One region of the Vibrio ishigakensis genome, then DNA from elsewhere that is predicted to be linked to it. Evidence: predicted binding sites of a transcription regulator. Region 1 holds the regulator's gene; each other region holds the start of a gene.

Region 1 (5,915 bases):
TGCGAGAGTTCCTTGCCCACCAGCACCAGCTGCACAGACAGCTTGAGCTTGGAGAACTGACGATGACGTAAGTAATATTCGCAAATGCCCATCGCCAGAGGTGACAAGCGATATATGCTATTGCCCTCTTGGTCATCGGCATTAAAGCGGTTTAATAGACGCTGACTGACGAGGTCGTTGATGGCGTTGTTCGCTTTGAATAACTTGTTGCCCTTGACCTCAGCGTCTTGAAACTGACCCTCTACTATGGTGAATGCATCGTGCAATTCACCCTCACCCAATTCACCATCGAATCTTTCTTGGCTCAATAGGGCGATAGCCACCAGAAAACTAAGGCGTTCACTGGTGAGGTTTAATGAAAAATCGTGCTGTTTTACCCAGCCAACCAGCTCGTCTACCGACAACTGGTCGTTATTTTGTTCTTGTGCTTGGCTCATTCCGATCCTTGCTAACTACTTCTGAACCCAAACGTGGATATATCTGCCCAGAGACAGATAAGGCTCAGTTCGGCATAACTGCTGTTCAAGCTCCAACAATTGTTCTGGGGTATAATCACCCACATACTGGGTAAAGCCTACATAGTCGTGAAAACAACGTATGCCAGACTTACCGCAGATGGTGAGGTCACATTCTTCCAGCCACTGATAGACGTCCTTCGGGACTAGGCCTTGTTGTGGCTGAAGCTTAAATCTTTTTCGATGAGGCATTCCCTGCAAAACATGAGGTATGTTGCCACAGACCACATTCTTCATCACCAATCCGTGGTGGTTGTAGAACATGACCGATGCCATGCCTTGCGGTTTTAGGTGCGTCATCAATTTCTTGAGGGCATCCTCCGGTTCGGCAAGCCATTCCATCACCGCATGAAATAGGATCAGATCGACCTGTTCATCGAGGTGATGGTGTAACTCCTGTACAGGAGCGTGGATAAATTGATACTGCTCCAGCAACCCCTTGTTCGCAATTTCTTGCTTTGCTAAGTTCAGCATTTCGTTAGATACATCACACAAAATGACTTTATGTCCGAGCTCAGCAAGTTTTTGCGACATTTGTGCTAAGCCGCCACCTGCGTCTAAGATGGTGAGCGATTTCGAGTTCCCATCCATTTGAGATAGAATTCGGTTTAGGTCTTCCCAAACTATTGTTTGCCTGATGTTACCTTTGTCAGAACCATAAATGTTCTCGGCAAATTTATCGGCGATGTCGTCAAAATTGCGATCTTTTCTCACGGCGAGCATGTGGTTATAGAATCAAGTTTGGTATTGTGTCACAAGAAGATGAAGAATAAAGAGGGAGCGCTTTGAATGGCGATTTTTTCGGCCAATCTGGGCGCATTATTAGCCGTAATTATGCATACCTCGACTTAAAATCATTTAGGGATATATTGTTGTAATCATGTTTGAACTTAAGAAACTCATTTCTGCGTTTTTGATGCCTCTGCCTGCCATGCTCATTCTTGGCTTCATTGGTCTCGCTCTGGTGATGTTCACACGCAAGCATAAGTTTGGCTGCATCGTCATTTTCATATCACTGTTTTCTATCTTTGCCATCTCGTTCCAACCTATCTCGACCTCTCTACTAAAACCGCTAGAACGCAAATACACTGCCTTCTTGCCGACCACTGAGAATATTGACTACGTGATGGTTCTTGGCAGTGGTCATGTTGTAGATGCGGAGATCCCACCCACTTCTGAGTTAAGCCGTACTGCCCTAATGCGTCTGTCTGAGGGTATTCGTATTCTGCGTATGTATCCTGGCAGTAAATTGATTCTCTCAGGTTATTCAGGCGGTACAGAGATCAGCCAAGCGAGAATGATGGCGCAGGTTGCTCTGGCGCTTGGGGTTGCTAAGCCTGATATTATCTTGCTTGAAACCGCGCAAGATACCTGGGAAGAGGCGCATCAAGCTGCCGGCTTTGTTGGCAATAAGAAGCTGGTGTTAGTGACTTCAGCTAGCCATATGAATCGGGCTCTGGGGGAGTTTAATGAGGCGGGTCTAGAGCCGGTGCCTGCACCGACTAACTACCTTGCTCACTCCAACATTGAACAGGCTTGGGTAAAATACACCCCACAAGCTCAGTATCTAGAGCAAACAGAACGCTACTGGCATGAGACCCTCGGTACTTGGTGGCAGAAGATACGCAACCTTGTCAGTAGTAAATAACTGATTCATAATTCATATAGTTAAATTTTGTTACAAGGGCGCCGATGCGCCCTTTGTTGGATCTTACAATGCAAGAAATCAAGAAATTCAATGAGCAACGCGCCGAAATCTACTGGTGGTTCTCAAGCCTATTCTCAAAAGAGCTGACTGACGAAGAGCTCAAGGCGTATCAAAGCCAACAAGTTCGCGGCTTCCTACAAGGCCTATCTGAAAACGAAGAGCTAAAGAAAGCCACTGATGGCGTCATCGAGTCTCTAAACAAGCTTCAAGACAGAGAGGATGCGCAGTTAGAGTTATCTGCCGACTTCTGTGAGCTGTTTCTAACCTCCGATAAACATGCGGCACTTCCTTATGCCTCTATCTATCTCGATGACAGCAAACTGCTTAACGGCAAACCAGCGCAAGAGATGGCGGCCTTGATGCAGGAAAAAGGCATTCAGGTTGATAAGAACTTCAACGAGCCGGCGGATCACCTTGCTATCCAGCTCGACTTTCTCGGAAATCTCATCATCCGCTCAAACGAGCTTGAGCAAGAAGCCCATATGGAGGTAGCCCTAGCCGAGCAACAAGCCTTCATCGAACAACATTTGCTGACCTGGGTGCCTCAGTTTTCAGAAAACTGCACCAAGTTCGACGAATTCGGTTTTTACGCCTCTGTAGCCGAGCTTTTGGTGGCGTTTTGTGAGCTGGATAGTCACTATCTTGCGAACGATTGATGAATTCTCATTTTGTATAGAAATGCGTTGTCACTTGACGCATTTCTAGCTAGACTGCCCTCCGCAATCGATTGCACTACTCTTAAGTAGGTCCCTACACTTCTTCAGGTTTACAAGGTAAAGCATGGCTACCATCAAAGATGTAGCAAAGCTGGCTGGCGTTTCGACGACCACAGTTTCGCACGTAATTAACAAGACGCGCTTCGTAGCAGAGTCTACCCAAGAGCGAGTAATGAAAGCTGTTAAAGAGCTAAACTACGCGCCAAGTGCGGTAGCCCGTAGCCTGAAGTGTAACTCCACTCGTACTATCGGCATGCTGGTAACTCAGTCTACTAACCCTTTCTTTGCTGAGGTTGTAGATGGTGTTGAGAGCTATTGCTACCGTCAGGGCTATACATTGATCCTGTGTAACACTGGTGGTATCTACGAGAAGCAGCGCGACTATATCCGCATGCTGGCTGAAAAGCGTGTAGATGGACTTCTGGTTATGTGTTCTGACCTAACAGAAGAGCTGCGTGAAATGCTGGACTCACACCCTAACATCCCGAAAGTTGTTATGGATTGGGGCCCAGAGTCATCAATGGCCGATAAGATCATCGATAACTCTGAAGAAGGTGGCTATATTGCTGCGAAACACCTGATTGAGAATGGTCACGACAAGATTGCATGTCTAACTGGTCAAGCAGAGAAACTGGCTTGTATCGAGCGTGTTGCTGGCTACAAGCGTGCCCTTGCTGAAGCGAACATCGAGTTCAATCCTGAATATATCCTTGAGGGTAACTTCGAGTGTGATACCGCAGTAGAAGCCGCTGACAGACTTGCCGCTATGCCAATCGAGACTCGCCCTACTTCTGTGTTCTGCTTTAACGACATCATGGCACTTGGCCTTATCAGTCGCCTGCAACAGCACGACCTTAAGGTTCCTGAAGATATCTCAGTTATCGGTTATGACAACATCGACCTAGCCGCTTATTTTGCGCCGCCACTGACCACTATCCACCAGCCTAAGCGTCGTGTGGGTAAGACAGCATTTGAAATCCTGCTTGAGCGTATCAACGACAAAGAGCACGATCGCCGCGTATTTGAGATGCAGCCAGAACTTATCTCACGCGATAGCGTTAAGAACCTAAACGCTTAACTTCGAAAGCGGATGATACCTCATCCAAGCTCGAATTATCCAATCAATTCCAAACGGTACGTAAATAAACGTGCCGTTTTTTATTTTGTATGAAATTTTTCTATGTCCTACTCTGTCCCTATAGCTAAGTGAACTTACTTAGGTCAGGACGATGAATAAGAAATTGATAATTGGCGTAATTTTGGTTGCAGCTATCATTCTACTTGCGGTCAACTTTGGGCAATACCTCACCCTCGAAAACGCTAAAGCGCAACAAGCTGCGTTAAACGCTCATATAGAACAAAACTTCGTTCTGTCTGCTGCTCTCTACTTTATTGGTTACATCTTTATCACAGCGTTTTCTATCCCAGGAGCTGCCGTGGTGACGTTATTAGGTGCCGCTCTATTCGGTTTTTGGACCAGCTTAGTATTGGTGTCGTTTGCCAGCACTATAGGTGCGACTCTGGCTTTCCTAAGCTCTCGCTACCTGCTTCGCGACTGGGTACAAGCTAAGTTTGGTAATAAGTTAGATACCATCAACAAGGGCGTGGAAAAAGACGGCGCATTTTATCTATTCTCGCTTCGCCTTATTCCAGTATTTCCATTCTTCCTGATCAACCTTTTGATGGGTCTGACCCCAATCTCAGTGGCAAAATTCTACCTATTTAGTCAGCTAGGTATGTTGGCAGGGACTATGGTTTATCTAAACGCTGGTACTCAACTTGCTGAGATAGACAGCCTAGCAGGCATAGTATCCCCGACCGTACTGGCATCCTTTGCACTCTTGGGCCTGTTCCCACTTATCGCTAAATGGATAATGAACAAGATAAGACCCAATCAATCGGTCGCTTAGATGAAGATATATATTGCAAAAAATCCACCCGAAGCTCACTTTATCAGTGAGCTTTTACTTGCGGAGAAGATACCTGTTGAGGTTCGAAGTGTTGGCTTGTTTGGCCTTCAGGGCGAACTACCGATGGATGATTCCACCCAGCCCCATGTGTGGCTGCTAGACCCTGCCTACAAAGAGAAAGCGGAAGCCATTATCAAGGCATATATGGAAGCGGACGAGCAGGCCGATTGGACCTGTAGTGAATGTGGTGAGGTTAACGAAGGGCAGTTTGCCCTTTGCTGGAACTGCGGGGCTAGCTCACCGACTGAATAAAGGCGATGGACTCGCGGTTGAACTGCTGAGGCTTTTCCACGTTACACACGTGGCCGCAATCCTCAATCTCGATCAGCTTACTGTGCTCGTGCACTGAAACCATCTCTTTAACCGGCTTAATAAACATATAGTCTTTGTCGCCCATCAGATAGAGGGTTGGAATATCCAACTCTCGCTCCTTGAAGTAGCGCATCAGAGGGTTCACCTCAGCCGCCAATCTAAACCAACGCTTAAACTCTTTTTGACACAGCTTACGCGCTTCGCGAATAAACATATGGCGAGACTCTACCTGGCCCTTTTGCGGCATGATGATCCATGCAAACAAGCTATACAGCCACATGTATGGGATAAAGTTCTTACTCAGGTCACCGAGTTTAACTAGGAATTGAGAACGAGCATCGAAGCGAGTTACCGCACCGCCCAAAACCATAGAGCGAACACGATGAGAGGCGATCTCCGCCATGTTGCGCACGATAATGGTGCCAAGAGACATACCCACGAAATGGGCTGATGAGATCTTTAGATGATCCAGAACCGCGACGATATCCTTGGTTACCGCTTCAAAGGTGTAGCGTTTGTTGATGATATCAGCGAGAAGGTTATTTGATTTGCCGTGACCGCGAAGGTCTACAAGCAGAACATTGAAGTGCTCTTTGTACGCCTTGATCTGCTTAAACCAAATGGAAGAACTGCCGCCTGCGCCGTGCACGAACACTACCCACTCCTTTGAAGAAGGGTGAGGAAAGGTCTTGTG
Region 2 (5,915 bases), 450 kb from region 1:
GCAGGTGCGCTTTTGCATAGCAGAGTAAAACGTATCGTTTTTGGTGCGCCAGATCTAAAAGCAGGAGCGGCTGGAACTGTGCTGAATCTATTTGAGAGTGAAGCTGCATTTCACTATGCCACTATCGAATCGGGCTTGATGGAGCAAGAGTGCAGAGAGCAGTTGCAGGCCTTCTTTCGTCGAAGACGTAAAGAACAAAAGGCGTTAAAGCAGTTAAAGAGAGAACAGAGTGGAGAAGGGGATTCTTAAGCAAACATTCGGCTTGAGAGCCAAATGTTTGCATTACGTGGTTTAAGCTACCGCAGAGTAAGCTCGGTTGCGCCCAAGAACCTTTTTCTTGTTGTTGGATAGCATGCGCTTACGACGGTTAGCTGAAACAGTTTTTTGTGCCAATTTCTTGGACAGCTTTCTTCTGTGTTTCAACGAACTATCTCCTATGTAACTACGTTGTTTGGCGTAATTTCTTACGCTGACTCACCATATATAGAACAAGATTGTTACTGATATATGATCAACAACAGAGGAAGGCTCCCCTGTTCGTCATTAACCAATATATATAGGTCGCAGTTGGCGTTTTCAATGCTTGTTATTGCACAAGTTACATGAAATGTGAACCATACCGTAAAATATGACTATTCCTGCTCTATCCCTTGCTCGTCGGTGCTTTGCGCTGCTGACTCTGGGATGTCTTCAGAGTGAATCACCAGCAGATCATCAGTATTGGTTTCTACCTGTTTATGGTCGCGTTTGTCTACATGGCCGATGATGCTTTGATAATAGCGACGAATGTTTTCAACATAGTTCAATGCCTCATCGCCACGAGCGTATCCATAGCGAGTATATTCGTAATAGCCTTTCTTACGCAGTAGAGGTAATCGCTCTTTGACATCACTCCACAGGTTAGGATCGGCGCCTTGTGCCTTGGTGATGCGTCTAGCGTCCATTACGTGTCCATAACCCACGTTGTATGAAGCCAGAGCAAACCAGATCTTCTCGTGCTCGTTGATGGTATCTGGGATACGTCCTACTATCTTGCGCAGATAATCCACGCCACCTCGAACTGATTGCTCTGGGTCTAAGCGGTTGGTTACCCCAACGCTTTCAGCGGTTGGCAGGGTTAGCATCATCATACCGCGCACACCGGTCGGCGATTTCGCATTTGGATTCCAGTGTGACTCTTGATAAGCAAGGGCCGCTACCAAGCGCCAGTCGAACTCATCTGCATACTTCTTAAATAGGTTTTCCCATTTTGGCAGTCGGCTATCTAGAGCGCGAACGAAAGCACGAGTATCTACGTAATCAAAATCTTGGATATGGCCAAGGTATTTTTCTTCAAGAAGATGAAGCTCACCGTTTTGCTGGATATTGCCGAAGAACTCAATAACAAGTGCATACAGGCTTTCGTCATTGGTCTTGCGCATAAACCAAGAGGTTGGTTGGTCTTCAGTTAGCTCAAATGCCAAAGCGATATCAGGATAGATGCGCTGGGTTAGAGACAGTTCGATTGAATCTGAAACGGTGAACAGTCGCTTACCCTCGGAGACCTGCTTAAGCAGGTCGTTGAGGTCATAGGCATCGGTCACTTCATAGTTGATATCAGGGTGTGTTTTTGAAAGCTCGGCTAGGGTATGTTCAAAGTGAGAGCCTTTTACTACCGTTAACGTCTCGCCGCTATCGATAAGCTGCTCAAGGTTACGGGGGCGCCAAGTGCCTTTCTTATACACAACCTGCTGGCTCACGTAATAGTAGGCTGGCCCCGGTCTAAATGCTTTTACGCGATTCGGTGCTTGGGTAAGACCCGCCGCCACTATATCCACCTCACCATTTCTTAGTGCAGGGAAGAGCTCGGATAGGCGGTAGGCCGGTTTGATCTCAAGGCGAACCCCGAGTTCTTTGGCAAATTGAACCGCAAGATCGTATTCAAGGCCGGTAGGGCCGTCGGGGCCGATATAGTAGGAGAGTTGGTTGTTCAGAGTTCCAACACGTAACACGCCTCTGTCTTTGATCTTTTGAAGCTCGCTCTTGGAGTCCATCTCATATTGGCAACCGGCTAGGGTAGCGAGTGCCAATAGGGCAACAGTGAGCTGTATAAATTTAGTGAACACCGACTTGGGCATGACGTTGGAAATCTCTGATTATTCTTCTAAAACCTCACTTTATATCAAACGGCTAACATAGGGGGAAGAGAAAGCGTTTTGATAAACCGCTCAAAGGAGGGGAAAAAGGGTACAAAATCGTGTTGCGCAAAAATTTGCGCAAACGGTTGCTTTTTTGGTTACTTCACAAAACAAATTCACTATAATACGCGCAAAATTGCTAGGTAATATCGCAATATCCTCGATGATTTAAGTGTAAGTCATTGAAAATATTGGAATGTTACTTTTAATCCATCATTTAAGAGACCTAAGCACATGAAAATTTTGCGTGGCTCCCCAGCTCTTTCTGAGTTTCGTGTTAAAAAACTTCTAGAACTTTGCCGTGAGCAAGGGCTTCCAGTGACGGGAATCTATGCTGAGTTTATGCATTTTGCAGACCTAACCTCAGACCTAGACGCGACCGAACTGACTAAGCTTGAAAAGCTACTGACTTACGGACCAACTATCGAAGAGCACGAGCCTGAGGGTCTTCTACTTCTAGTAACTCCTCGTCCGGGCACTATCTCTCCATGGTCTTCTAAATCGACCGATATCGCGAACAACTGTGGTCTAGACAAGGTTAAGCGTCTAGAGCGTGGTACAGCTTACTATGTAGAATCAGAAGCTGAACTAACAGGCGAGCAGGTTGAGGCAGTTAAAGCACTTATCCATGACCGCATGATGGAAGCGGTTTTCACTGACTTGGACGCAGTAGACGCACTATTCGCAGTTGCAGAGCCAGCACCACACACAGTAGTGGATGTGCTTGGTGGCGGCCGCAAGGCACTAGAAGAAGCGAACGTTTCTCTTGGTCTTGCTCTAGCTGAAGACGAAATTGACTACCTAGTAGAGAGCTTTAACACTCTAGGTCGTAACCCGAACGACATCGAGCTAATGATGTTCGCACAGGCGAACTCTGAGCACTGTCGTCACAAGATCTTCAACGCTGATTGGACTATCGACGGCGTTGATCAAGACAAGTCTCTGTTCAAGATGATCAAGAACACCTACGAGACTACGCCAGACCACGTTCTTTCTGCTTATAAAGATAACGCAGCGGTAATGACAGGTTCTACAGTAGGTCGTTTCTTCCCAGACCCTGAGACTCGTCAATACAACTATCACAACGAAGATGCGCACATCCTGATGAAGGTTGAGACGCATAACCACCCAACTGCTATCTCTCCATGGCCTGGTGCTTCTACCGGTTCTGGTGGTGAGATCCGTGACGAAGGCGCAACCGGTATCGGTGGTAAGCCAAAAGCGGGTCTAGTTGGTTTCACTACGTCTAACCTTCGCATTCCTGGCTTTGAACAGCCTTGGGAAACTGACTTTGGTAAGCCTGGCCGTATCGTAAACGCGCTAGATATCATGCTTGAAGGTCCTCTAGGTGGCGCGGCGTTCAACAACGAATTTGGTCGTCCAAACCTACTAGGTTACTTCCGTACCTATGAAGAGAAGGTAACTTCTCACGCAGGTGAAGAGGTCCGTGGGTACCACAAGCCAATCATGATCGCTGGTGGTATGGGTAATATCCGTGACGAGCACGTTCAGAAGAAAGAGATCCCAGTAGGTGCGAAACTTATCGTACTTGGTGGTCCTGCAATGAACATCGGCCTTGGTGGCGGTGCTGCATCTTCAATGGCTTCTGGCCAATCAGCTGAAGATCTAGACTTTGCTTCTGTACAGCGTGAAAACCCAGAGATGGAGCGTCGTTGTCAGGAAGTTATCGACCGTTGTTGGCAGCTTGGCGAAGAGAACCCAATCGCATTTATCCACGATGTGGGCGCGGGCGGTATCTCTAACGCACTTCCAGAGCTGGTAGACGACGGCGAACGTGGCGGTAAATTCCAGCTACGTGACGTACCAAACGATGAGCCGGGCATGAGCCCACTAGAGATCTGGTGTAACGAATCTCAAGAGCGCTATGTAATGGCGGTTGCTCCAGAGAATATGGAAGTATTCGATGCTATCTGTAAGCGTGAGCGTGCTCCATATGCTGTAGTAGGTATTGCAACTGAGGAGCGTCAACTGACTCTAGACGATTCTCACTTTGACAACACGCCTATCGATATGCCAATGGACATCTTGCTAGGTAAGACTCCTAAGATGCACCGTGACGCTAAGACCCTTAAGGTTGATAGCCCAGCGATTGCACGTGACGGTATCGAGCTAAATGAAGCAGTTGATCGCGTTCTACGCCTTCCAACTGTTGCTGAGAAGACCTTCCTTATCACTATCGGTGACCGCACAGTAACAGGTCTTGTTGCTCGCGATCAGATGGTTGGTCCTTGGCAGGTGCCAGTAGCAAACTGCGCGGTAACCGCAGCAAGCTATGACACTTACCATGGTGAAGCTATGTCTATGGGTGAGCGCACTCCAGTTGCTCTTCTAGACTTCGGTGCCTCAGCGCGCCTAGCGGTAGGTGAGTCTCTGACTAACATCGCGGGTACAGATATCGGCGATATCAAACGCATTAAGCTATCTGCAAACTGGATGTCTCCAGCAGGTCACCCAGGTGAAGATGCAGGCCTATACGAAGCAGTTAAAGCGGTAGGTGAAGAGCTATGTCCTGCGCTTGGTCTGACTATCCCTGTGGGTAAAGACTCAATGTCTATGAAGACCAAGTGGAACGAGAACGGTGAAGATAAAGAAGTAACCTCTCCGCTTTCTCTAGTTATCACTGCGTTTGGTCGTGTTGAAGATGTACGTAAGACTGTGACTCCACAGCTTCGCACAGACAAAGGCGATTCTTCTCTAGTTCTTGTTGACCTAGGTAATGGTCAAAACCGTCTGGGTGCAACAGCTCTAGCACAGGTATACAAGCAACTTGGTGATAAGCCAGCTGACGTTGATAACGCAGAGCAGCTAAAAGGCTTCTTCGATGCAATGCAAACCCTAGTTCGTGATGACAAGCTAGTTGCTTACCACGATAAAGGCGATGGGGGTCTACTAGTAACCCTAGCTGAGATGGCATTCGCTGGTCACTGTGGCGTTAAGGCAGATATCTCTGACCTTGGTGAAGATGCACTAGCATCGCTATTCAACGAAGAGCTAGGTGCAGTTGTTCAGGTTAAGAACGACGACCTAGAAGCAGTTAAAGCTGTACTTGCAGCGAAAGGCCTAGAGGCTTGTTCTCACGTAATCGGTAGCGTAGAAGCGAGTGACGAGTTTGCTATCTTCGCTAACGGCAACGCACTGGTTGAGCGTTCTCGTACTGAGCTTCGCACTATCTGGGCTGAAACTACTCATAAGATGCAGGCACTGCGTGATAACCCAGCGTGTGCAGACCAAGAGTTCGAAGCTAAGAAAGACAACACAGACCCAGGTCTGAATGTTGAGCTTACTTTCGATGTAAACGAAGACGTAGCAGCGCCATACATTGCGACAGGTGCTAAGCCTAAGATGGCTATCCTGCGTGAGCAGGGCGTTAACTCGCACGTTGAGATGGCGGCAGCATTCGACCGTGCTGGTTTCGAATCTGTAGACATCCACATGAGCGACATCCTGACTGGCCAAGCTGTGCTTGATGAATACCAAGGCCTAGTGGCTTGTGGTGGCTTCTCTTACGGTGACGTACTAGGTGCTGGTGAAGGTTGGGCTAAGTCTATTCTGTTCAACGCACAGGCTCGCGACCAGTTCGAAGGCTTCTTTAAGCGCGAAGACACCTTCTCTCTAGGTGTGTGTAACGGCTGTCAGATGCTATCTAACCTGAAAGAGCTTATCCCAGGTGCTGACCTATGGCCTCGTTTTGTTCGCAACGAATCTGAGCGCTTCGAA
Region 3 (5,915 bases), on a different replicon from region 1:
GAGGCTAGGCAAGTGTATTTGGATATCTGAAATCCAATAATGCGATAAAAACCATAACGATTTTAGGTCTTTACCTATCTTTACACTCTTTACCGTACACTTGTAACACTACTATGAGAATATATCTGGAGATACATAACTTGCAGAGGTAACTATGTCGCTAGATATTACTTCAAGCCAAGCTAGCCCAAAGTCTAGTTCAGGCTTATCCAAACCCACTATCGCACTACACTGGGCTGTCGCTATCTCATTCTTGGTCGTTATTTGTATTGGCGTATATATGGTCGATATGCCAAGAGGACCAGAAAAAGGAGAAATGATTGGTCTGCACAAATCATTGGGTGTGCTTGTTCTTGCTCTTGCCTCGATACGAGTAGCTTGGCGCTTTAAAGAAGGGAAAATAAAGTCTGTAGCAAAGCTTGATGCAGTGAAACAAAAAGCGGCGGACGCTGTGCACGGTTTATTGCTATTGGCAACAATCGCTATGCCTCTATCTGGTGCAATAATGAGTGTTGCGGGCGGCCGGAGCTTGGACTTCTTTGGACTAGAACTTATTGCGGCTGGTGATAAGAATGAGAGTCTGCAAAGCATCGCTCATACTTTCCACGTCAATGCACCCTATCTTATCTATGCCATTTTGGTGCTACATCTCGCAGCGGCAATCAAGCATCACTTTATCGATAAAGATGCCACTCTAAAACGCATGTTAGGCAAAGGCTAAAACAATAAAAACCCAGAACTTGGTTCTGGGTTTTCTCTTTATTGGGTAAGAAGCTGAGGCCAATTTCTATCACCCTTGGCAATATTGCCGGGTATATCTCTTTGCCACTTGGCTTGAATGGATTTGTTGTAATTCAGGTAAAGCTTACCGTCATGGATATGCCAAGCATTTGGGTCAATCTTAGCGGTATAGCCCTGACTCACCGCCCAAGCACAATAGCCTCCGTATTGAGGGGCAAACTTTTCAGGGTCGGCCTTAAAGGCATTTCGGTTTTTCTCGGAGGCGAAATACCAAGTCGCATCATTCCATTCATACTTGTGCTTCTTACTGCCCTCTACTGGTTTGCTCTCAGTAAAATAAGCCACTGGGTCATAGCCTTGAATCGCTTTACCAAAGAAATCACTGTAGACAGGCTCTAGTGCCAGTGCCGGCATTGAAATAAAAACAGAGACAAAGAAAATCGCGCTTGCCCTAGCCAACCATCTGATGATCATCCCAAATCCCTCAATTTCTTAGACCTTGTAGATAAAGAAATGACTAGCCTTGGGAATCTTTCAAACTCTAAGCAAAAAAATACCCAGCCAATGGCTGGGTATCTCGATAAATTAGTTTGTTTGAAAAATCTTAAATAGCCCAACCACCAGCGTAGAAGACTACTAGCACGATAGTGATAAGCACCACACCAAGGTTTAGCTTCTTCCACTCACCTGATACTAGACGACCTACTAGCAAACATAGGAAGCCAAGCATAATGCCGGTTACGATGTTACCGGTTAGTACGATGAATACCGCACACACAAGGCCAGAAAGGGCGTCTACTGAATCGTCAAAATCTAGCTTGCGAACATTGCCTAGCATTAGCAAGCCAACATACATGAGTGCAGGGGCTGTCGCATAAGCAGGAACTAGATAGCTGATTGGTGCTACGAACAGGAGTAGTAGGAACAGAACACCAACTACAACTGCTGTAAGACCAGTTTTACCACCAGCAGCCGTACCTGCAGCAGACTCGATATATACCGCCGCTGGAGCGCCACCTACAGCACCAGAAACGATGCTTGATACTGAGTCAGAGGTAAGCGCCTTACCACCATCGATGATGTTACCTTTCTTGTCCAGAAGGTTAGCTTGGCCTGCAACTGCGCGGATCGTGCCGGTTGCATCAAAGATAGCCGTCATTACAAGCGCAAGAACACTTGGCAGAACCAGTGGGCTTAGCGCACCCATGATGTCCATTGAACCAATCAGTGAGTTTTCACCACCGAACGAAGGCAGAGCAAAGAAGCCTTGATAGGTAACGTTTGGATCGAAGATAAGACCGAATACTGAAATAGCAATGATAACCAGAAGGATACCGCCAGGTACGCCACGCTTTTCCAGGCCAAAGATAGCTGCCAGACCAAGAACAGACATCAATACAGGGAAAGACGTGAACTCACCAAGGGTTACAGGAAGGCCAGCAACTGGGTTCTTGATCACCAGACCTACACCGCTCGCTGCAATAAGAAGAAGGAACAGACCGATACCAATACCTGTACCATGAGCGATGCCGTATGGCAGGTTAGTCAGAATCCACTGACGCACACCGGTTACAGTAATTGCGGTAAACACTACACCCATCAAGAATACGGCGCCAAGAGCAACAGGAATCGATACACCCTGCCCCAACACTAGGCTAAATGCGGTAAAGGCAGTAAGCGAGATAGCACAACCAATTGCCATTGGAAGGTTTGCCCAAAAGCCCATCAGAAGAGAACCAAAGGCCGCTACCAAACAGGTTGCGATAAATACTGAGCCCTGATCAAAGCCTGCAGCACCAAGCATACTCGGTACTACGATCACCGAATAAACCATGGCTAGGAAGGTTGTTAGACCGGCTACCAATTCGCGACGAACGTTACTGCCACGCTGTGAAATAAGAAAACGCTTATCTAGCCAACCACCACTGGTTGGAGTGTTGTTGTCCTGAGTTGATGTGTTATCGGACATGTTTTTTCCTTCGTTAATTTAGAAAGACCACTGGATTAAAATTCATTGCGCCTCAAGCCTAGTTGAAGAGGCGGAGAAAGGTCGTACTCAGTTGTCTTTATTAGAGCGAGATCGCTTCAATCTAGGTCAAAATTTCAGGGGCGAGAAAATACAGGAAAACGTTTGCGTGCACAATAAGCCAGATCCAAGGTTTCATTTTTGAAAGGAAAAGGGAGCCGATTGGCTCCCTAATGATATACGTGAAATTAATCTATTGGGTAACTGGCTGAGGTGTTGGTGCAGCTGCAATCAGCTTAACCTTACGAGCGAACTGATTACCCAAAATGCCCCCTACAACTAAGGCTCCAAAGAACACCCAGCCAGACAGAGAGAAGTTAGCAATCGGTGTATAAAGCGCACCTACGTTACAGCCATTAGCAAAGCGCGTACCCACACCCATTAGAAGGCCACCAAGAGAGAAGAGTGCATACTGCTTGGCTGAGTATTGAGCCTGAAACGGTGACGCCCATTTCCCAAGCCAAAGCACAGCAACTAAGGTCCCCAGCAAGATGCCTAGGTTCTGTACCGATACCCCGTGCTCAAAGAAAGGCAATGTGAATAGCTTCTCTGGACGATGAGTGAATGATGCTACTGCACCCGAATCAATACCCAGAGCAATCAATAACTTACCAAACCAAAGACCAAACGGTGTAGAAGCGCCCCAGCCTGCTGATGTAGTGGCCATCATGATGCCAAAGATCACCGCAATAACAATCGCGGCAAAGCTCATGCTCCACAAACCGCTAAACATAGCTAGTGGTGAATCCGATTTCTCTAGTTGTTCACGGGCTTTCTCGCCATCGACACCAAGGTACGTACCATCTTGCTTGCGACGGACTTCATAGCGACGGGCAATATAGATAGTTAGAGTGGCAAAGGCGATAGTCACCAACACAGACATCAAATAACCATTCAGTGGTCCCCATGCGAACAAATCAGGAAGGAAGACCCCCTTGCCTTCAAATGAAGAAGTAGACACTAGCGTCTCGGTTACTAGAGGAGATGAGGCTTGAATTGGGAAACCGATAAACACGCCGATACCGAACATCAATAGAGTTACCAATGCGCGTGGTACATCACTCACCATCTCAACCATTACGCCTGATGCACAGCAGCTAGATAGACTCATACCAAAGCCAAACATCAAACCGCCCACGATCAAACCAAGGTTGATAGGATTAATCCAAAGCGAGTATTGCTCGATACCACCGCCTAAAAGCAGGCCAGCGTTGATAACGGCAGTGACGACAAACATCAGCATCAAGGTTTGAATAAGCTGAGTCGAGCCACGGCGATAAGCACGGTTCACGCTACCTGCAAAACCGATAGAGCCTTTGGTTAGCGCAACACCTAAACCTAATCCAAGTAAAAGCCTTAAAAAGATATCTTGCTGCAGAGCGAGCGCTCCGATGATAACAATGCCTAAACCTAGGGCGATGCCGACACGTGTCTGTGTTTCTCCTTGCACAACTATTCCTCTATACCACTGTTTTTTTAATTGGGAGAAAGATAGTAATGCGCAATTTCGAAGAGCAATAATCCAAACACTTATAAGTCATACCAATCGTTTATAAAGTATGGCTTTTTGCCCAGAGGCAAAGCGAAGATATTCGCTAACTAATTGTTTTTAAATGGGAGCCACACCTATAAGCCACACCTAGGTGTAAGGCTAGCAAATATGTAACCTTAGATTAGGGGCAAAAAGCCGGCTACTTGAGCCGGCTTCATGTCAGGCAATAGAACTAGTTCTTTGGGATAAAGTTCTGGACTGCCATCTCAGATGCATCTGGAATATCTAGGTTCTCGCCACGTTCATGTAGCATCTCGATATACTTAATCAGAGAATCAGTATAAAGAAGGCCGGTATCTTCACGACGTGATTCATCTTCATAAACTGGGACGAATGAGTCATAACGGTCACCACCTTGAGCGATGAAATCGTTGGTCACGACTACATAGATCTCGTTAAGCTCAATGTCATGCCACTCTCCAAACGAGCCATCTTTGTCCTTACGACGCGCTTCGACATTAGTAATACGCTGACCCTTGGCAGCGTTCATATCCACATCAAAACTAAGGTTAGCTGCAACAGGGAATGCACCGCTAGAATCATTCTCAACCACGTTGTCGATCGCATCTTCAATGGTGTTGATAATCTCTTGCCCAGTCATATCAAGGTTTACCAGCAAGTTGGTGAATGGAAGCACATTAAATGCATGACCTACAGAAACGTCACCCTCAGGAATAGAGGTACGAACCCCACCGCTGTTCTGAATCGCGATATCAGCACGAATAGACAGTTCCACGAAAGCTTCAGAAACCACATTGCCCATGATACTGCCGTGTTTGTTCATGAACTCACGCTCAGGACTACCCTCAGCACAAAGTGCACCAGAAGAGTGGCCTGAACCAGGGGTGCGCTCGTTACAAAGCAGACCATCACTGAAGCCGATGACTTGTTCCATTTTCTCATCTACCAACTCTGCGTAGTAAGCCAGTTTGTCAGCTGTAGTCTCGTCTTCAGCAACAGAGCTTAGAGCCTTTTCTTGGGCAATGTATTGCTTGATGGTTTCAAGCTCTTCAGGTGTGTGAACTGCACTTGGGTTATCCTCAGCATCAAAGTCCGGATGAATAAAGTCATCACCTAGCAGTACGTGTGGAGTACCTGCGCACTGGGTCACGTTACCTTGAGAATCGAAGCTTACATTCAGCTCGCCCAATAGCAGCGCATTTTCCCAAGCTTGAACAACACAAACATCGTTACCATCTGCATTTTGAACGACTGTTGGGTATTCCCCTTCCGGAGTACCAAAACCAATTTCTCTATGCATGTCACTATCAGCAAGCAGTGAGTGGCTATCACCGCCAACAATTACATCTACACCTGAAAGCTGCTTAGCCATAGCAATATCATTGCTGTACATATAGTGAGTAAGCAACACAATCTTATCGACACCCTTCTCTTGTAGGATATTGATGTATCGTTGTGAGGTTTCTACTTCATCCAAAAATTCTGTATCAGGAGACGGAGATGAAGAAGCTTGGGTCTTACTAGAGATATCGATACCAATAACACCCACCTGCTGACCTGCTACGTCGAAGATCTTGTATGGGTCATAAATGCCATAAATAGGGTTTGTAGACGGCACTTCAATGTTTGCAGCCA
Region 4 (5,915 bases), 580 kb from region 1:
AAGCTCTTGCCCAGGTACTTCAGTAATCAACCCACTGACCGTGTGCCAGACAATATCCTGTTTGGCTAAATTTAGAACGATAGAGTCAATGGTCTCAACAGAAAGCGCGTTCGCCTCAACCATCATGGGTGCGCTTCGCAGTGCGGAATCGAAGCTGTCGTATTTGACGTTTACTAATACTCGCTTCTTAGGGATAGGAGTAAGGTTAAGTTTCGCCTCGGTGATAAAGCCTAGCGAGCCTTCGGAGCCACACAAAACTCGATGTGAAGCAAAGCGCTCGCCATCAAGAGCGTTTTTAAGGTCGTAGCCGGTGAGGAAACGGTTTAGGTCCGGAAATTTATCTTCTATCTGAGGTCGATACTCGCTACATATTTCGAAGGTGGTTTTCACTGCCTTGTCTGCAAAGCTGCCCTCAGGGTTCGAGTGCTGATTACTTGTGTCAAGAACAGAGCCATCAGCCAACACCGCTTTGAGCGCTAGAACGTGATCGGAGGTTTTACCGTAGCGCAGTGAGCCCTGCCCAGAGGCATCGGTATTGATCATACCGCCAATAGTAGCGCGGTTACTGGTGGATAGATCCGGAGAAAAGAAGAACCCATGGGCTCGTACAAGGTCGTTCAATTGGTCTTTCACCATACCCGTTTGAACCCTTACCCAGCCCTCTTCAACATTGAGCTCCAGCAGTTGATTCATGTGGCGTGAGAAATCCACCACCACGTGTTCAGTGAGCGACTGACCGTTAGTACCGGTACCGCCCCCTCGCGGAGAGAAACGAACGCTATGAAAAGCTTCTTCGTTGCAAAGAGCAGTCAGCAGTTCAACATCTTCCGAGCTTTTAGGGTGGACAACACCTTGCGGCAGTTGTTGATAGACGCTGTTGTCAGTTGCAACAGCCAGTCGGCTTGCATAACTGGTTTCAATATCACCACTAAAGCCACGCTCAACGAGGGCTTCAAGGTAACTTTTTACGGTTTCATTTAAAGAGGGAGTAAGATCCAATCTTGGTAACATAATGCTTCCTGCCAAAAACTTCACTGGAATCTAAGCGATGTTCGAAATGAATATTTAGTCGTTGCGCAACACTTTACATGATTTCAAGCGCTTACAAAACCACCTGATACATAGATCACAAAATGTCCTTTATGCGGACAAGGAAAACCGCTAAAATAGGTGCCCCTTTCGAGCAGTGTTAGAGTCTATGAATAAACATAAAGCCCTGAAAAAGATAGCGAAATGTCTAGAACTAGGTAATTCAGCAAACGTCAATGAAGCCGCAAATGCCATTAAAATGGCGCATTCTTTGATGCTGAAATACGGACTAGAGAAGGATGACATTGAGTTTATCAAGATGGGTAAGACTCAATCCTCTCATCTACTGCCGAGTAATGTTGGTCATAACCTTCTACGTATTATCCGTGGCATTAACACCAAGTTCGGAGTAGAGGCTGTGCTACTTAATCACAAAGGACTTAAGCGCGCCGAGTTTATCGGTGAGGCTGATCGTGCAATCTTTGCTGCCTTTGCCTTCGATGTTGTCTATCGTGAGATGAATGAACACACAGGTCGTTTCCGTAACAGTTTTGCTGGAACCGGTACTGCCTCAACTGAGGTGACCCGTCGTGTAAACTCCTTCCTTTCTGGTTGGATAGAAGGTGCTCTGGAGAAGCTTCCAACTATTGCGCCGGATGACAACTCCGAAAACAAGATAAAGAACTACATAGATAAAGAGTTCAAGAACATCGACCGTGAGACCTTCAAAAAACAACTTAAAGAAGCGATGAAAAACATCACTGAAGACTATGAAGTGGGACTTAAAAAAGGCCGTACTTTATCAGTGAGTCGACCGGTTGAGGGCGCTAGCCAACGCAAGTTGCTCAAATAGACGCCATACCGACGTGCCTTGGTCACGAACCCTTACACAAAACATTAACATTAGCTTTGCATGAATGTAATTTACCCTTTCTAATCTCATAGCGACGACAGGAAGTCGTTACTTGAATTGAGATTTGTTAAGTGCCGGAGTAAAGATTTCATGCAAAAAAAATTCGCTGCGTGCGACTGGTGTAAAAAAGTCGCATTTGTAGAGCCTCTCACCTATCTAGACGGATACACAAACTACACCTGTGACACCTGCAAGCAAACGGCTCTCATAGACGTAAATCGCTACAATCAAGAAGAGCTAATAGCTAATCAAAATAAGTCCGTCCGAGACAGCGTTCGCTAAGGTTTCAAGCAAACCCACAAACATGACCCAGCCCTAAGGCTGGGTTTTTTGTTTAAAAAATCGATATTTAATGCTTGATCTTTATCCATACAGGCATTACTGTTTATTCATACAGTATGTACGGAGATACAGTAATGCATTTCAACACCACATATGATTCAACCCCTACTAATCTTGCTCATCACCTTATGAGTGACAGTTCTTTCAGCCTTCTCGCTAAGGCATCTGCAGCACCTAAGTGGGTTCTATTTACCGCCCAAACTGAACTGCCAGAGAGAGACTATTTTGTTAAGCATCATGTGGAGTGTGAAAAGGTGGTACAACTAAAACCATCTAATCAACACAATGAAATGGAAGTGGTAATTCGTGCCCTTACTAATGGCAATGCCAGTGCCGTGGTTGCCAGCGACAATTTTGATGCCAATGCAAAGGCTCAACTCCTTTCTCTAGCTGAGCGCAGTAACTGTTGCCTTATCTTTACTGGCGCTACAAAAGCACTACTCCACTGATCAAAATCAAGTAAAGGTTTGTGATAGGAGAGGATTTGCGCAAACGTTTGCTTTAATAATGGATCCGTCATTATTTCCTGTGTATGATTCGCATCAGATTTTCCTGCACTGGATTCAAAATATGACTGTTGCGACTCAAGTATTAGACGTTAATGATGATCTACCTATCCGTACTGATAAGCCAGTACACAGTGGTAAGGTACGTTCGGTATATTGGCTGACGGAAGAAGATAGCCGTCGCCTAATCAAGGAAAAAGGCTACGATGTAGCAGAAGATGCGCCGCTGGCTATCATGGTGATCAGTGATCGTATCTCAGCGTTCGACTGCATCTGGCATGGTGAAAATGGCCTTAAAGGCGTTCCAGGTAAAGGGGCAGCTTTAAACGCTATCTCTAACCACTGGTTTAAGCTATTCAAAGACAACGGCTTAGCAGACAGTCATATCCTAGACATCCCTCACCCACTCGTATGGTTCGTTCAAAAAGCAAAACCTGTTATGGTTGAAGCCATCTGCCGTAAATACATTACAGGCTCCATGTGGCGCGCCTACGAAAAAGGCGAACGTGAGTTCTGTGGTATCGACCTACCCGAAGGTCTGGTCAAAGACGGTCTTTTGGACGAGCTACTAATCACCCCGTCCACTAAGGGTATATTGCGTGGTATTCCAAATGTACCAGAAGCCGACGATGTAAATATCACTCGTAAAGACTTGGTAAACAATTTCTCAGCATTCAATTTCTCTGCTGTTGAGGATGTCGATAAGTATGAAGTGCTTCTAAAGCAAGGCTTCAGTGTTATCGACAACGCTCTATCTGAGGTTAATCAGATCTTTGTCGATACCAAGTTTGAGTTTGGCTACGTGACAGACGCTGCGGGTAACGAAAAGCTTATCTATATGGATGAAGTGGGAACACCTGATTCATCTCGTATCTGGGATGAGTCAAGCTACAAGCAAGGTAAAATCGTAGAAAACTCTAAAGAAGGATTCCGCCAGTTCTTGCTTAACCATTTCCCTGATGCTGACATCCTTCTAAACAAAGAGCGTATGGACGAGCGTGAAGCACTTGCTCGCGAAAACGAACTGCCTCTTTCTGCAATGATGGATCTGTCTCGTACCTATACAGGTATTGCTGAGAAGATCACCGGCAAGCCTATCGTACTTAGTGATGACCCTAAAAAAGAGATCATTAAGGTACTAGGCGAGCAATACGGCCTGATCGATTAATCCCGACTCTTTATAAAAAACGCCTGCAAATATGCAGGCGTTTTTCGTCAGTAGCTATCGAGTTGATTACGGTTTATCTGACTGACCAGTTGGTTCTTTACCCTATGATCGAGCAGGGTATAGTGGATTTGTCTAAGCGCACCTTCGAGCTTCCATAGCAAGTTAAGACTCAGATCTTGACCATATATCTGCTTGAGCCGGACGAAAACACAGGCAGCGCCAAGGTTATTCAGTGTTTCAATATCGCAAACCCCAACTCGGACCAACATTCTCTCTATGCTTAGTTGCAGGTTTGGGAGATCCCTTAAGCGGCGACATTGTCCCCTGCAATCTTTGTCTTGATGTGCAAATGCCAGTGAGCGCTTTAATAGCACCTCAAAGTCATCACTCTGGGCGTCAAATAGATCGTCTATCTCGAAATATTCCACACGCGCACAACCAATACGCTTTTGAAATGCAAACTGCTGACACTGGTACTGCCTAAATTGTTCAGATAACTCCCCGCCACCTCTTAAATAAGTCTTGCCATCATAAACCAATAGAAACATGGCATCGCCTTGGAAATACCCGATACCGCCAAACATAGAATGAGTCGATATCCCATCCAACTCTCTAAGGTATTCGACTACCTTACTCTGTTTATCCTGATTTGAGTTCATCCTATCCCTCCTCTCCTTTTCCCTTTTAATCGTAAATTTCTAGCCGATAGAGTGCGTAATTAGGCAAGTAGGAAACGCAAAGGAAAGAGTATGAGAAAGTGCGACTTCACCCCAAAATCGTTTTCTGTTTAAAATCTGCGTAAATATGAAGAAAAAACGATTAGGAATGGAGATAGACAAAAAGTTTGCGCAAGTACCTGAACCCAATAAGAATTTTGCACCCGCTCACGCTTTGTTATACATTCTCACATTCATCTAATAAATACTTATTCATTGTCTGCGCATGTTATCTGGTCTGCTGTTTATCTTTCTTCCTTTAGTGGTGGGTTATCTCATTTCCACCTCAAATCAGTCATTGTTGGGACTACTCAACAAGCTTTGCTCTCACACGGTTCTGTTTATCTTATTTTTGATGGGACTGAGCATTGCAGACATGGAAGGACTGGGAGCGAATGTTCAGAACATTCTCACCGTTACCGCTACCTTTTTCATCGCTATCTCGCTGTGTAACCTCATGGCCTTGCCATTTATCGACAAAGTGATGCCATTAAAGGTCGAAGGCAAACAAAATAAATTGCCATTACTGCAGATGGCATCAGAGTCATTAAAGTTGGTCTTCATTGTGGCGCTAGGGGTAATCGTTGGTTTGCTGTTACCGGGATACTGGGCTTGGGTACACACCGCCAGCGAATGGACACTGTTTGTATTGCTTTTCTTTATCGGTATACAACTTCGTAATAGCGGTTTGACCCTAAAAGAAATACTTATCAACAAACAAGGCATCACCATCGCTGCAGTCATCGTTATTACGTCATGGATAGGCGGTATGATTGCAGCAACCCTGTTGGATCTGCCTTTAATGCAAGGTCTAGCCATGGGCTCGGGTTTTGGGTGGTACTCTCTTACTGGCATATTGATCAGCGACAGCTTTGGCCCTATGTACGGCAGTGCTTCGCTAATTATCGAACTGCTTCGAGAACTGCTGGCACTTATATTTATCCCTGTACTGATTAAAAGCAGACCTTGTACCGCCATTGGCTTTGCCGGTGCGACAGCGATGGACTTTACCCTGCCGATCATCCAAACCACTGGGGGTATTCGTTGTGTACCTGTAGCTATAGTTAGCGGTTTCCTGCTGTCACTATTAGTTCCTGTGTGCATCTTGGCTTTTGCTGGCTTTGTCGGTTGATTTAATCGCCACCAGCACGGCGCTTCATCACAACTCAGTAAATAGCTTGTGTCTTGAAGTGCCGAATTTGTTAGATTAAACGCACTTCAATCAAAGGGATTTAAACGAT

The links. The regulator PurR, encoded in region 1, represses purine synthesis genes. The targets are predictions, from matches to a motif close to TNANGNAAACGTTTNCNTNA.
Region 2: purL (phosphoribosylformylglycinamidine synthase) is a predicted target of PurR. The motif match lies at 2,252-2,271, and genes of this name have one in related genera.
Region 3: Pcarn_RS17475 (NCS2 family permease) is a predicted target of PurR. The motif match lies at 2,861-2,880, and genes of this name have one in related genera.
Region 4: Pcarn_RS05830 (phosphoribosylaminoimidazolesuccinocarboxamide synthase) is a predicted target of PurR. The motif match lies at 2,769-2,788, and genes of this name have one in related genera.

Annotation. Positions count from the first base shown of each region.
Region 1 is NZ_AP024881.1:1,863,099-1,869,013, forward strand. It holds gene mukF (chromosome partition protein MukF) at 1-437, opposite strand, end outside; gene cmoM (tRNA uridine 5-oxyacetic acid(34) methyltransferase CmoM) at 453-1,229, opposite strand; gene elyC (envelope biogenesis factor ElyC) at 1,396-2,163, shown strand; gene torD (molecular chaperone TorD) at 2,232-2,879, shown strand; gene purR (HTH-type transcriptional repressor PurR) at 3,004-4,017, shown strand; gene Pcarn_RS08410 (TVP38/TMEM64 family protein) at 4,169-4,849, shown strand; gene Pcarn_RS08415 (DUF7577 domain-containing protein) at 4,850-5,161, shown strand; gene Pcarn_RS08420 (alpha/beta fold hydrolase) at 5,142-5,915, opposite strand, start outside.
Region 2 is NZ_AP024881.1:2,314,401-2,320,315, reverse strand. It holds gene tadA (tRNA adenosine(34) deaminase TadA) at 1-249, shown strand, start outside; gene Pcarn_RS10600 (hypothetical protein) at 292-423, opposite strand; gene mltF (membrane-bound lytic murein transglycosylase MltF) at 633-2,117, opposite strand; gene purL (phosphoribosylformylglycinamidine synthase) at 2,412-5,915, shown strand, end outside.
Region 3 is NZ_AP024882.1:801,879-807,793, reverse strand. It holds gene Pcarn_RS17485 (cytochrome b) at 155-721, shown strand; gene Pcarn_RS17480 (YHS domain-containing (seleno)protein) at 760-1,155, opposite strand; gene Pcarn_RS17475 (NCS2 family permease) at 1,346-2,710, opposite strand; gene Pcarn_RS17470 (YeeE/YedE family protein) at 2,961-4,217, opposite strand; gene Pcarn_RS17465 (bifunctional metallophosphatase/5'-nucleotidase) at 4,492-5,915, opposite strand, start outside.
Region 4 is NZ_AP024881.1:1,285,030-1,290,944, reverse strand. It holds gene ydiJ (D-2-hydroxyglutarate dehydrogenase YdiJ) at 1-1,011, opposite strand, end outside; gene Pcarn_RS05845 (DUF2786 domain-containing protein) at 1,199-1,882, shown strand; gene Pcarn_RS05840 (hypothetical protein) at 2,033-2,224, shown strand; gene Pcarn_RS05835 (SulA-like leucine-rich domain-containing protein) at 2,359-2,733, shown strand; gene Pcarn_RS05830 (phosphoribosylaminoimidazolesuccinocarboxamide synthase) at 2,855-3,958, shown strand; gene Pcarn_RS05825 (TfoX/Sxy family DNA transformation protein) at 4,006-4,617, opposite strand; gene Pcarn_RS05820 (lysine exporter LysO family protein) at 4,901-5,806, shown strand; gene Pcarn_RS05815 (hypothetical protein) at 5,914-5,915, shown strand, end outside.